One region of the Cytobacillus gottheilii genome, then DNA from elsewhere that is predicted to be linked to it. Evidence: riboswitches for the same ligand, from Rfam matches in the RefSeq annotation. Region 1 holds a riboswitch; each other region holds the start of a gene.
The links. A riboswitch is a leader RNA that binds a small molecule or an ion and turns the genes downstream of it on or off. The one in region 1 is predicted to bind S-adenosylmethionine.
Positions count from the first base shown of each region.

Region 1 (4,229 bases):
CAGTGATCGTCCTAATTACTTGGGGCTTATATAACTTAGCTTCAGCATCATCGATTTTCTTTGCCAAAGTAAAGAACCGGTTTAAATTAGAAATTGATGATATTTTAATTCCGTTTATGTCGAAAGCTATTCGAATCATAATTGTTGCGATCAGTATTACCATCATTGCACAGGAATTTGAATATGATGTAACAGGATTTATCGCTGGGCTTGGCCTGGGTGGTGTGGCAATTGCGTTTGCTGCAAAGGATGCAATCGGAAACCTGTTCGGCGGTTTTATTATAATTACTGAAAAGCCGTTTACGATCGGTGACTGGATCATGACGCCGAGTGTGGAAGGAACCGTAGAGGATATTACTTTCCGGAGTACCAAGGTCCGTACATTTGCAGATGCGATCGTAACTGTTCCGAATAATACGTTAGCAAATGAGTCGATCACCAATTGGAGTAAAATGGGGAAACGCCAAGTAAGCTTTAATATTAAAATTTCTTATGAAACACCGAAAGCCAAACTATTAAAAGTCGTGCGGCAAATGGAAGAGGAAATTAAAGGTCATAGCGAAGTGCACCCTGACTCAATCCTTGTCCGCTTTGACAAATATCAGGAAAATGGCTATGAAGTTTTCATCTATTTCTTTACAAAATCAACGGCTTGGGACGAGCATTTACGAGTGAAAGAAGAGATTAATTTTAGATTGATTGAGATTCTTGAAAATGAAGATGTGTCTATTGCGTTACCAAGCAGAAAGCTGTATGCAAGTGAGCCAGATGATGATAAGGGTAGCTTGCCGGCACCACAGGAGTCATAAGCTAAGAAAAAAGCTGCCGTCAAGGCAGCTTTTTGTTCTATTAGTAACCTAATTTATAAGATTCATTTTTCACTATTAAGCTCCAGAAAGGCTGGCTCTGTCTTTCCTTTTTCTAACGGATATAATTGATATCCGCCTGTTTCAGAATCAAAGCTCCTCAAAACGGTCATATTTTTGATTTCCTTTAAAACGAGATCAACGGTTAACACTTTATTTTCGCCTTTGATTAAATGACCGCCAAAGACGGCACCGTTGTGGTCACACATGGTTCCGTGTATATGGGTTTCAAATTGATCATCTCTTTGACAGACAATTCCCGTTCCATTCAGAAATTCAATTGGACCATTCCGGCTGATAAGCTCTCCGTAGCCAGCACCGATATTTGTCTCGGGCTTTTCCACCAAGTATACATAACCAGCTTTTTTAAGACTGCCAAAACAGCTGCTGATTGTAGCATATTTCATCTGATTTGCTCTGCAGACCTCTTCAATTCCAGAAAGTAAATCTGTACCAGGCAGCAGCCGGGCAACAACCGTTTTTCCCTCAAAACCTTCAGCAAAATGTGCACGTACAGTATGAGTCATACTTTTCTCCCTCTCGCATATATTTCTAACTAGTATATATTAAGTTTTAATTTTTTGAAAAAAAAGATATTGACATTCATTAATGGTTCATGTAGATTTTACCAATAAGGTTACCAAAAATTAAATATACTTGATTGATCTCTTATCAAGAGTAGCTGAGGGACTGGCCCTGTGAAGCTCGGCAACCGTTCATTCAACAGAATGAATTGGTGCTAAATCCTGCAAAACACGTTTGTGTTTTGGAAGATAAGAGAGGAAGCGTATCTTTGTATGCTTATGCCTCTCTTTCTTTTGAAAGAGAGGCATTTTTATTTATAAAAATTACTTTAGGAGGAACGAACATGAAAAAATGGGCAATCATCTTATCATCAATTTTATTAACTGGATTTTTAGCAGGCTGTGGGAGTGACAGTGCCTCTGGAGATGAGGCAGAGCCGCTTAGTGAAGAAAAACTATTAATTGGCGTTACAGCTGGACCGCATGAACAAATTGTTGAAAAGGTTAAAGAGGTTGCAGCAGAAGATGGATTAGAGCTTGAATTAAAAGTATTTACAGATTATGTTCTGCCTAATACATCGCTTGCAGAAGGTGACTTAGATGTAAACAGCTATCAGCACGAACCTTTTTTAAATCAATTTAATGAGGATCATAATACAGATCTAGTAAAGGTAGGAAAAACGATTTTAAATCCAATGGCCGTGTATTCAGATAAATTTGGAAGTATTGAGGATCTGCCGAATGGAGCCAAGATTGGTTTGCCAAATGATCCGACAAACGGTTCACGTGCCTTATTTATTTTAGAAGAAGCGGGTCTGATCAAACTGATTGAGGATAAAAGAGAAACGGCAACTATTTATGATTTAGAAGAGAATCCAAAAGAATTCGAGTTTATTGAACTGGATGCAGCGCAAATTCCAAAACAATTAAGCGAGCTGGATGCTGCTGCGATTAACACAAACTTTGCCTTAGAAGCAGGACTTAATCCGAAAGAGGATTCCATCCTCCTAGAATCATCGAATTCTCCATATGTGAACTATTTAGTTGTTCGGGCAGAAAATGAAAACGACCCTGTCCTTGAAAAGCTCAGAAATGCCTATCAGTCAGAAGAAGTGAAAAAATTTATTGAAGAAGAATTTCAAGGATCTGTTCTTCCAAGCTGGGAGGAATAATCTTTTAATCTAGATTCCAATGAAAGAAGGATGCTCGCTCCCGCTGCAAGGGACGCGAGCACCATTCTGCAAACAAAGACGGTCACACATTATATCTATCGAATGGCTGATCAGATTTGAAGGAGGTACAGCATGATTGTATTGGAAAATATTTCGAAAACTTTTTCAGGAAAAAAAGGAGATATTGAAGCAGTTCGGAATGCCAATATTGAAGTGAAGACAGGAGAAATCCATGGAGTAATCGGCTATAGCGGTGCTGGTAAAAGTACATTAATCCGCTGTGTAAATCTGCTCGAAAACCCAACCTCGGGCAGGGTGATTATTGGAGGAGAAGATCTCACTTCCTTATCAGAGCAGAATCTACGTGAAAAAAGAAAGAAAATCGGCATGATTTTTCAAGGGTTCAATTTATTAAAAACGGCAACTGTCTATGATAATATTGCCATTCCTTTAAGATTAATTGGCATCCAGAAGAAAGAAGTCGGCGATCGAGTAAAAAAATATTTAGAGATTGTGGGTTTAGCAGATAAAGTGAATGCTTATCCAAGTCAGTTATCAGGAGGACAAAAGCAGCGGGTCGCCATAGCCAGAGCCCTGGCCCAAGAACCTGAGCTGCTGCTAAGCGATGAAGCAACAAGTGCGCTTGATCCGGAAACAACAGATTCGATTCTCGAGCTGCTTTTAAAAATCAATAAAGAGCTGGGCATTACCATTCTGCTCATTACACATGAAATGAACGTCATTCAAAAAATATGTGATTATGTATATGTGATGGAACAAGGCAGTATTATCGAGCAGGGAACAGCCATTGAATTGTTTTCCAATCCGCAATATCCAACGACCAAAAAGTTTTTAAACACGATCGCACAGCGCAAGCTTTCATCCTCGCTTATTCAGCAGTTAAAGTTATCAGGAAATGTGCTCAGACTTACTTTTTTAGGCGAATCGACGGGACAGCCGCTGCTGGCGCTCATGAGTCAAAAATTTAATGTAAAACCCAATATACTAACCGCTAATATCATTGAATTGAAAAACGGAATTGTCGGGAATATAAGTATCCACTTGCTCGGTGAAAAGCAGGATATTGCCGCTGCTCTCAGCTATTTAGAAGAGCATGGAGTAAATGTAGAGGAATTGGAGGGATAACAAAATGGATCGATTTCAGCAATTTACAGATCAGTGGCTGCCGATTATCGGCAAGGCAGTCGTAGAGACTTTCCAAATGGTCGGTGTTTCACTTTTATTTTCCATTTTAATTGGTGTGCCCCTCGGCATTCTCGTTGTTCTAACAAGGCCTGGCCAATCGCTGCATAACAAATGGGTGTATGGCGGCTTAAATTTAATCATTAACATTATTCGTTCTGTGCCCTTTATTATTTTACTATTCTTTATTCTGCCTTTTACCAGATTTATCGTCGGGACAACGATCGGAGTCCAAGGAGTTATTGTTCCGCTTGTTATTTATACAGCACCGTATATTTCCAGGCTCATAGAAACAGCTTTATTGGAAGTGGATAATGGGGTGCTGGAGGCCTATAAAGCAATGGGCATCAAGACACGTCAAATTATTTGGAATGTGATGCTGCGTGAAGCACGCCCTTCTCTTATCTTAGGGTTAACGATTGCTACGGTCGGCTTAATTGGAGCAACCGCAATGGCTGGACTTG
Region 1 is NZ_CP071709.1:3,825,148-3,829,376, reverse strand. Features, by position in the region: gene J1899_RS19125 (mechanosensitive ion channel family protein) at 1-809, shown strand, start outside; gene J1899_RS19120 (PPC domain-containing DNA-binding protein) at 872-1,393, opposite strand; SAM riboswitch class I at 1,533-1,646, shown strand; gene J1899_RS19115 (MetQ/NlpA family ABC transporter substrate-binding protein) at 1,735-2,562, shown strand; gene J1899_RS19110 (methionine ABC transporter ATP-binding protein) at 2,695-3,708, shown strand; gene J1899_RS19105 (methionine ABC transporter permease) at 3,713-4,229, shown strand, end outside.

Region 2 (4,229 bases), 680 kb from region 1:
GTGTCTTCTTCAATAACGATGCCAGTTCCAGCATTCCATATTTTCCTGCTTTTGCTTCTGCATCGGAATTATAGTTGGTGTTTGTATTAATATCATAGGTGTAAATGTCGCCGTCAGCGTTTTTGATAAATTCAATACCAGCCACTTGAATATCATTTCTCCCCAACACGTCTTTATATTTTCCTATGATATCATCATCAAAGCCTTCAATGATTTGAAACTTAGGCTTCTCTTCAACCTCATCTCCTACTGGACAGAATAAGTCTCCAATCTGGCAGGCATCAGCCGGGCATAGTTCGAAGCCCTCTGATGTATCCACCCGAACAGCATAAACAAATTGGCCTCCGACAAATTCACAGCGGGTGATGTAGCTTTCTGGCGATTGAATATATTCCTGAATAAGGGTAATTCCATCAACAGGCTCTTCAAATGCTGGTCCCTCGACATATGCTTTCAGAGCGTCAATACTCTGGAATAATTGCACACCCAAACCTTTGCCGGCACGGTTATGCTTCGTGATAAACGGCTGTCCTGCGAAAGCTTCTGCTGCTTTTAAAATCTGCTGTTTTCCAACCGCTGCAATCGTTTTTGGTGTTTTGACACCAGATTTTTCTAACTCCAGGTATTGCAGAACCTTGCTGACTTCAAGCTTTAGCGCACTTGTGCCATTCAGTACAATACGTCCATGCGCTTCCAGCCAAGCTAATACCTGTCCGGAAAATTCAGCGGCAAAACGGTGGTCACGTGTATGAGAAGAAGCACTCATTCTGCTGTAGAATATTCCTTCCGGCGGTTCTGAAGATAAATCCAGTGTTCCTTCGTCTAAATGCCATTCTTCATAAGGAACACCAAGCTCCTCTAGTCTATTGGTTAAGTGGACGGTCCACTCACTATTTTCATGGATTACATATACTTTGGTCATGTTCGGGACCCCTTTCTAGTTTTTTATTAAACTGCGTTTTTGCTCAACTAATGGCATAACCTGTTTTGCAAATCGTTCCATTTCCTCTAATTGAGGTGAAAATTGCAATAGCAGCAAGTCTAAACCTTTTTCTTCATATTGCAGAATTCGCTCGGCAATTTGCTCAGGTGTTCCTACTAAATTTGGACGCAAGCCACGGTTGGAAACAGAGTAATCCTGAAGCTGAATCTGCTGTTCTAATTGTGATTTCGTCGTGAAATCTTTAAAGCCGGCATATGCACTTGAATCCTTTACTGTTGTGATCTTTTCAAGTTCAGCAAAAGCCTCTTCTTCTGTATCACGGCAAATCACATAGGCGGCCATCCCGAATGAACTAAAAGGCTCATTGCCAGTTTGGGCACGTCTTGCCTTCATATCAGCAATTTTTTGCTGTATTTCTTCAACCGTTCCGCCATGCATCACATAGGCATCACATTTTTCGGCAATGGTTTGCTTGCCTTTTTCACTTTCCCCGCCTGCATAAAGAATCGGATTTGGTCTTTGAACAGGCTTTGGCGCAAGCTTTGTATCTTTTAAATCGTAAAATTGGCCAGAATATTGGAAGGTTTCTTCTGTCCATAACCCTTTTAAGACATCAATAAACTCCTCGGTACGGGCATAGCGCTCGTCATGTTCGGTGAAAATTCCAGCATATTGGCGCGCCTCTTCTGCCCACCAGGCAGATACTACATTAAGAGTAAAACGACCGTTGCTGATGTGATCAATATTGGCTGCCATTTTTGCTGCAACGGCAGGATTATGAAAACCAGGGCGGATCGCCGTCATAATTTCAATTTTCTCAGTAACCGCGGCAAGAGCAGCTGCCGTAGACCAGGCTTCAAGCGAATCATGCTCTGGCCCTTTAATATCATTTAAATATAATTCCGCGATTAATGTTGTGGAATATCCCCATTGCTCAGCACTTTGAATCACATTTTTTGCATAATCAAAAGTTGCAGGCATTTGTTCATCTTCTACATTACGCAGCCATCCTCCAAATATCGGCAGCCAAAAACCATATTTCATCTCTCTTCGCCCCTCTGACAATTAATTATCTACTTTTCCTATAACTTAAGTAGGATTAATAAACAATGAAAAAACTCTCCTCCTAAGAAGAGAGTTTTATAAACCCTCTTCTCATCTTTCAAGCATTACGCTTGCTGGAATTGGCACAGTGTTCACAAGAACCTGCTGCCGAGGCTTCAAAGGGCCAGTCCCTCCACCTCTCTGGATAAGAAGAAAATATTCAATTTTTCATTTATTTAATAAGGATAATAAATTAAATTCATACAATTGTCAATAAATTAATTCTACTCTCTAAATATTAAGTAATTTACCTATTACCTTCTAGACAAATAAATTATTTTCATGTAGAAATCTAAACTATTCATTTTTCACATTCAAACACTAGACTTTAAACCTGCTGACAACCACTTTTAGATCATCTGCTAAATTGGATAGTGCTGCTGATGAAGCAGCTATTTCTTCCATTGATGCAAGCTGTTCCTCTGCGGAAGCTGCCACGTTTTGTGAATGGGAAGATGTCTGTTCTGATACGTTAATAATCCCAGAAACGGTTGCTGACACTTCTTGTGTACTAGCCGATATTTGTTCAGAAGTAGCTGCCATATCATTCGTTTGCTCTGTTAATCGCCCCATATAATCAAGTATTTCCTTGAAGTTTTCGCTCGTCTGATTTACAACTGCTAACCCTTTTTTCACATCCAGAGTTACTTGTTCTATGGACTTGTTAGACTGCTCCATATCTGCTTGTATTGTTTTAATCAGTGCAGAGATTTGCGAAGAAGAGCTTTGAGATTGTTCAGCAAGTTTTCTTACTTCATTTGCAACGACAGCAAATCCTTTTCCATGCTCTCCTGCTCTAGCAGCCTCTATTGCTGCATTTAATGCCAGTAAATTTGTTTGATCCGCGATGTCAGTGATCGCTTTCGTTATTTTCTCAATTTCCTGGGATCGTATTTCAAGTGTTTTTATGACCTCTCCGCTTGCTAAAACAGATGAGTTTATCTCATTTATTTGCATTACTGTATTACTGACAAATAAACCGCCCTCTTTGGCTTTTTCAGCAGCAAGCGTACTGACTTCTGAGACTGCTGAAGCATTTTCAGCAATTGAGTGTATGCCCTTTGCAACTTCTTCAAGAGCTAAAGCACTTTCTTGCACATTTTCCGTTGATTGTTCGGCTCCATTCGCTACTTGTTGAATTGATTCTGTAATCGTCTCTGTGGCAATGCTCGTTTGCTCTGAGCTTGCAGTTAACTGTTCCGACGAGGAAGCTAGTTGTTCTGATGTTTGAATAACTTCATCTACCATCGTTTTAAGATTTTGAGACATGTGGTTGTAGCTCACAGCTAAGGAACCAAGCTCATCTTTTGAATGATCCTGAACTTTCGTCGTAAAGTCCCCATTACCAGCCCTTTCAAGAGCTTTGGTCATAATGGCAAGTCTCTTTTTCATTTTAGATGTGAATAGATAAACGATCGCAACAGCTAAGGCTATTATAATCAATAAAACAATGGTGAATTTTGTTAGGAAAGAAGATAGTATTTGATTAATTATTTCTTCTGAAGCACCAACATAAAAGATCCCAATCACTTCACCCGATGAAGAATGGATGGGCATATAGGCCGTTTGATACATATTCCCTGCCACATTTGCTTCACCATAATAACTTTCTCCATTATTTATGACAGTGTCCACTACCTCAGAAGAAGCTTTGGTACCAATCGCACGCTCTCCATCGATCATGACATTTGTCGTTACACGGGTATCTTTAAGAAAGATGGTTACAGTGTCGCCCGTATCTTTCCCTATCACATCTACTATTTCAAAGTTTTCATTTATTTTTGCAGACCCTTTATATAAATCATTTCCTTTAACTTCCCAATCACCTGGGTACGTATTGTCGATATATCGATAAGCTAAACCTAAATCTCCCTTTGCTTTCTCTGTTGCAAATTCTTTAATCCCTATTGATACCTCATGATTTGCAACAAACCCAATAACTGCTGACAGAATCACAATGATTGATATAACAATCAAATTTATTTTTGCAGCCAGCTTAAAATTAAATTTCTTGATTTTCCCCAATGCACTTTCTCCTATTCGATCTGATATTCATTTTTATATCTCCCCAAAATACTATCGGCTAATATAAGATAAACATTAATACGGTTTTTACCGAAAAGAAAAAATAATTTTTACTTGTAAATTTCCCCTATGTAATCGATAGACACCTTGAATGGTT
Region 2 is NZ_CP071709.1:3,142,430-3,146,658, forward strand. Features, by position in the region: gene J1899_RS15605 (ATP-grasp domain-containing protein) at 1-922, opposite strand, end outside; gene J1899_RS15610 (LLM class flavin-dependent oxidoreductase) at 938-1,987, opposite strand; SAM riboswitch class I at 2,096-2,199, opposite strand; gene J1899_RS15615 (methyl-accepting chemotaxis protein) at 2,369-4,072, opposite strand.
Region 2: it holds a riboswitch for S-adenosylmethionine, as region 1 does, so the genes downstream of both, J1899_RS15610 (LLM class flavin-dependent oxidoreductase) here and J1899_RS19115 (MetQ/NlpA family ABC transporter substrate-binding protein) in region 1, are expected to answer to the same signal.

Region 3 (4,229 bases), 1.3 Mb from region 1:
GGTAGATGGCATCAGTCAATGGAGTAAGTCCTGCATCACGTGCAATTCCATTGTTAATAAGAGATGCAGCAACGTCTGGCAATGCTCTTGGAGTTTGAGCAGGAACCATTTCAACTAATTCAAGGTTTTTCGGATTATCGGTTACTTGAGTTAAGTTGCCGTTAGAATTAAAATCTTCTGGCAGTCCGATTAATCCGGCATCTTCAAGTAGCATTAATGCACGTCCTTGATTCGATGCATCATTCGGAAGTGCAATTTTAGCACCATCAGGAATATCATTAACGTCTTCGTATTGGTCAGAATAGATACCCATCGGAGCCAGAACTGTTGTAGCAATTGGAACAAGGTCTAAATTATGCTCTTCAATAAAAACATCAAAGTAGGCAACCGTTTGGAATGCGTTTAAATCTAATTCATTTTCTGCAAGTGCTGTGTTTGGTGCTACGTAATCAGAGAAAGACACGATTTCGATGTCAATGCCTTCCTTTTCTGCCTTTTCAGCAATAAAATCCCAAGTTCTCGTATCCGTGCCGCTAATTCCGATTTTCACCGTTTCCGAACTGTCGCTGGAGCAGCCTGCTGCAAAACCCGCAAATGCTAATAATATGCTTGATAGTATAAGTTTTTTCATGATGTATTTCCTCCTAAATTATCTTCGTCTAATTTTTTTAGCTGTAAAATTCCCTAAGCTTTGTAACCCTTGCACAATGACCACAAGAATGGCTACAGTGATCATCATTGTAATTTCATCAAAACGCTGATATCCATATGTAATGGCTAAATCGCCAATACCGCCGGCGCCAACTGCTCCTGCCATTGCTGTTGCCCCTACAAGCCCGATGGTTGCGATGGTGAGCGCAAGGACGAGGGAGCTTAGAGCCTCAGGTAGCAGAAATTTAGAAATGACCTGCCATGGAGTAGCGCCCATTGCTTCAGCAGCTTCAAGAACGCCTGGGTCAACCTCCAACAAAGAGTTCTCTACCAATCTCGCAATATATGGCCCAGCATAAAAGACAAGAGGTACAATTGCAGCTGCTGTTCCAATAGATGTGCCAACAATTAGCCTTGTCACTGGAATAAGCGCAACCAATAAAATAATGAATGGTACTGAACGGAAAATATTAATGATTCCATTTAAAATATTAAAGACAGGCAAGTTTTGAAGCAGATGACCTTTTCTCGTGACAACCAGCAAGATACCAAGAGGCAGTCCAAGCAGGGTTGAAAACAAAAGTGAAAAAGTGACCATTTGAATCGTTTCAATCAGTGCTTCGATAATTTGATCTGTATTAGCTAGCATGTTCATTCACCTCCTTAATGCTTATATCCTTTTCTTGGATATAAGTTAAGGTGCGGGCAATTTCTTTTTCGTCACCTTGGAACTCTACAATTAAGTTGCCAAACGGAGTTCCCTGCAATTCTGTAATATTGCCAAAAAGGACATTAATATGAATATCAAATTTCTTGGAAATTTCCGATAATAGCGGCTGTCCAGCTTTGTTTCCGACAAAATTTATGCGGAAGATTTTTTGCATGCCTGCGTGCTGCTGAATCAGTTCCTTGATCGATTCTGGAAGCTGATCATTCATGACCGTGCTGACGAAATTTCTGGCTGTTGATGTAGTTGGAGAAGAGAAGACGTCAAAAACAGTTCCTTCTTCAATAATTTTTCCGGCTTCAATGACGGCAACCCGATCACATATTTCTCTAATAACAGACATTTCATGGGTAATGATTAAAATAGTAATGTTGTATTCTTTATTTATTTTTTTCAAAAGCTGTAAAATAGAGCTTGTTGTCTGCGGGTCCAGTGCAGATGTTGCTTCGTCACATAGCAATATGGAAGGCTGGGTTGCTAAGGCTCTCGCAATACCAATTCGCTGCTTTTGTCCGCCTGAAAGCTGATCAGGGTAATTATCTGCCTTGTCAGCTAAACCGACAAACTCAAGCAGCTCGTGTACACGTTTTTTTATTTGGTCTTTTGGTGTATTCACTAAAGTAAGCGGCATTGCTACATTGGCAAAAACAGTTTTAGAGTTTAATAGATTAAAATGCTGAAAAATCATGCCGATATTCTTCTTAACATTTCTGACCTCTTTGACAGACAGGGAAGTAAGGTCGTGTCCATCTACAATGACATGACCAGATGTCGGACGTTCAAGCAGGTTCACACAGCGAATGAGCGAGCTTTTACCTGCACCGCTAAAACCGATGACACCAAATATTTCTCCTTTATTGATTTTTAGGTCGATACCGTTAAGCGCAGCAACCTGCTGTCCGCCACTTTCGTATACCTTTCTGAGCTGCTGAAATTCAATCAAACTTTTCATCTCCATTTCCGTTGTGTTTCATAAGAAAAGCGCAAGCGCCTTAGCTCCTTTTAAAATAAAAAAGTCTCCTTCTTGAAAGAAAGAAGGAGACCTGCAAAAAAATACTGCAATCCGTTCTCCTTATCTTCCAAGCTGTTCTGCTTGCTGGATTTGGCACAGCCTCTCAGGAGGAAGCCGCTGCCGAGGTGTCATAGGGCCAGTCCCTCCGCCTCTCTAGATAAGAATATTATTTAGTTAAAATAAAAACCCTCTTCTAAAATAAGAAGAGGGCAATAAATAATAAACGTCATGACCTCTTCTTATCTTTCAAGCCGTGCTTGCTGGAGTTGGCACAGAATTAAATTCCGCTGCCGAGGTGTCATAGGGCCAGTCCCTCAACCTCTCTTGATAAGAAGTGTGTTCGTATTTTGTTTTTTTAAAACTTGATTATTAATTTAACGCATTAAATCATAGATGTCAAACATTTTTTAAAATAGTATATTTTTTATTTTGAAATAGTAAGTGATAAACTTTCCGGATGTTACATTACTATTCCTTTCATTCTATTTCCTATTCCTCGAAATATTCTTTAATTTCTTTTTCATTTGATCCATTAAAATAAGGGTTTTGTTCTGTTGCGTCTTTCTCGTCTAAATTCGTGCGAATGACTAGTGATGGACTTGAAGAATGCTTTGCAATTATTCGATCATCCAGCTTAGTGAACGACGGCAGCTTATTATTCCCGATGTTTTTGTTATCCATTGTAACACCTCCTTGTGTTAGCTTTGCTAACAGATACGTAAAATATCCATGCGAGGTTTTGGTTTTATCATAAGAAAAAAAAGGTAAGATAGTATTAAGTTATTTACCAAGGAGTGCTTTGGGGGGAAGAGGTTTGAGTATGTTTGATACGATATTAGATATTATAGACGATAAAGGTCCCATCTCAATGCCTGAATTATGTGATGAGATAAATGATAAGAATGGAAAAGCAGATATAGGGCAAAGTGTACAAATAGCTGACGTAGAGGCAGTCATTACGCGAAAAAAAGATTTATTCAAAGTTCAAGATGGATCTATAATGATTGATCCAAATAAAGATCCCATTCGATTGCGTGTTTCTTTAGGGGGTCATCCAGGGCCTTGGTATAAAATTAATATAGATTTTGCACAACAGCATTTTCATTATTTTGAGTGGCATTTGAGCAGGCATTCTAATACAAAAATACTTCCTAAAAGAGCAGGGAATCTTGCAGCGTTTAAAAGGCAAATGTATCGTTACTGCATATGGAACTGGTTAGAATTTTATGAAGACGATGGTTTAAGGTTAGAAGATACGTATTGGGATGTAAAACTTGAGACTAAAGGCAAAATATACAAAATGAAGGGTAACGATTCTTATCCGAAGGAATGGGCAAACTTCTGTATATCCTTGTCAAAATTGATCGGAAAGAGAATTTGTTAAGCTCCTATTTCTATTCATCAATCAAAATTGGCTGAGACATCATTAGAAATTCCAGCGAAACACAGCTTACATATTTAGTTCCGCACTATTCAAACTCGTAATGCAGACTTTGAATAAGTGCGGTTTTTTCTTGATAGAGGACCGCTATGCTTATTAATTATTAAAGCTGGTGGAGCTTAGCTTGATTAGTCTGCATCAAGAACCCGCAGTATAAATGCTTCATTTATGGCATCAATGAATAGACAATATTCATGCTCACAATCTACATTGAGCAGCAGCTGCAGCTCTTTCGGAATATATATTGCCCCGCCTTCGGTAATAATTCTTTTATTATTTGTTGTACCTGTCCGCGCTTTTTGAATAACCACCTGTTTCTTTGCATACGTAAGTTCAGCAAGCTTGCCGGGCAGCAGGCCGAACTCTTTTCGCCATTTACTTGGAAGCTGAATTTTACC
Region 3 is NZ_CP071709.1:2,537,514-2,541,742, reverse strand. Features, by position in the region: gene J1899_RS12525 (MetQ/NlpA family ABC transporter substrate-binding protein) at 1-631, opposite strand, end outside; gene J1899_RS12520 (methionine ABC transporter permease) at 650-1,300, opposite strand; gene J1899_RS12515 (methionine ABC transporter ATP-binding protein) at 1,290-2,321, opposite strand; SAM riboswitch class I at 2,448-2,554, opposite strand; SAM riboswitch class I at 2,627-2,724, opposite strand; gene J1899_RS12510 (hypothetical protein) at 2,880-3,071, opposite strand; gene J1899_RS12505 (hypothetical protein) at 3,205-3,774, shown strand; gene J1899_RS12500 (hypothetical protein) at 3,960-4,229, opposite strand, start outside.
Region 3: it holds a riboswitch for S-adenosylmethionine, as region 1 does, so the genes downstream of both, J1899_RS12515 (methionine ABC transporter ATP-binding protein) here and J1899_RS19115 (MetQ/NlpA family ABC transporter substrate-binding protein) in region 1, are expected to answer to the same signal.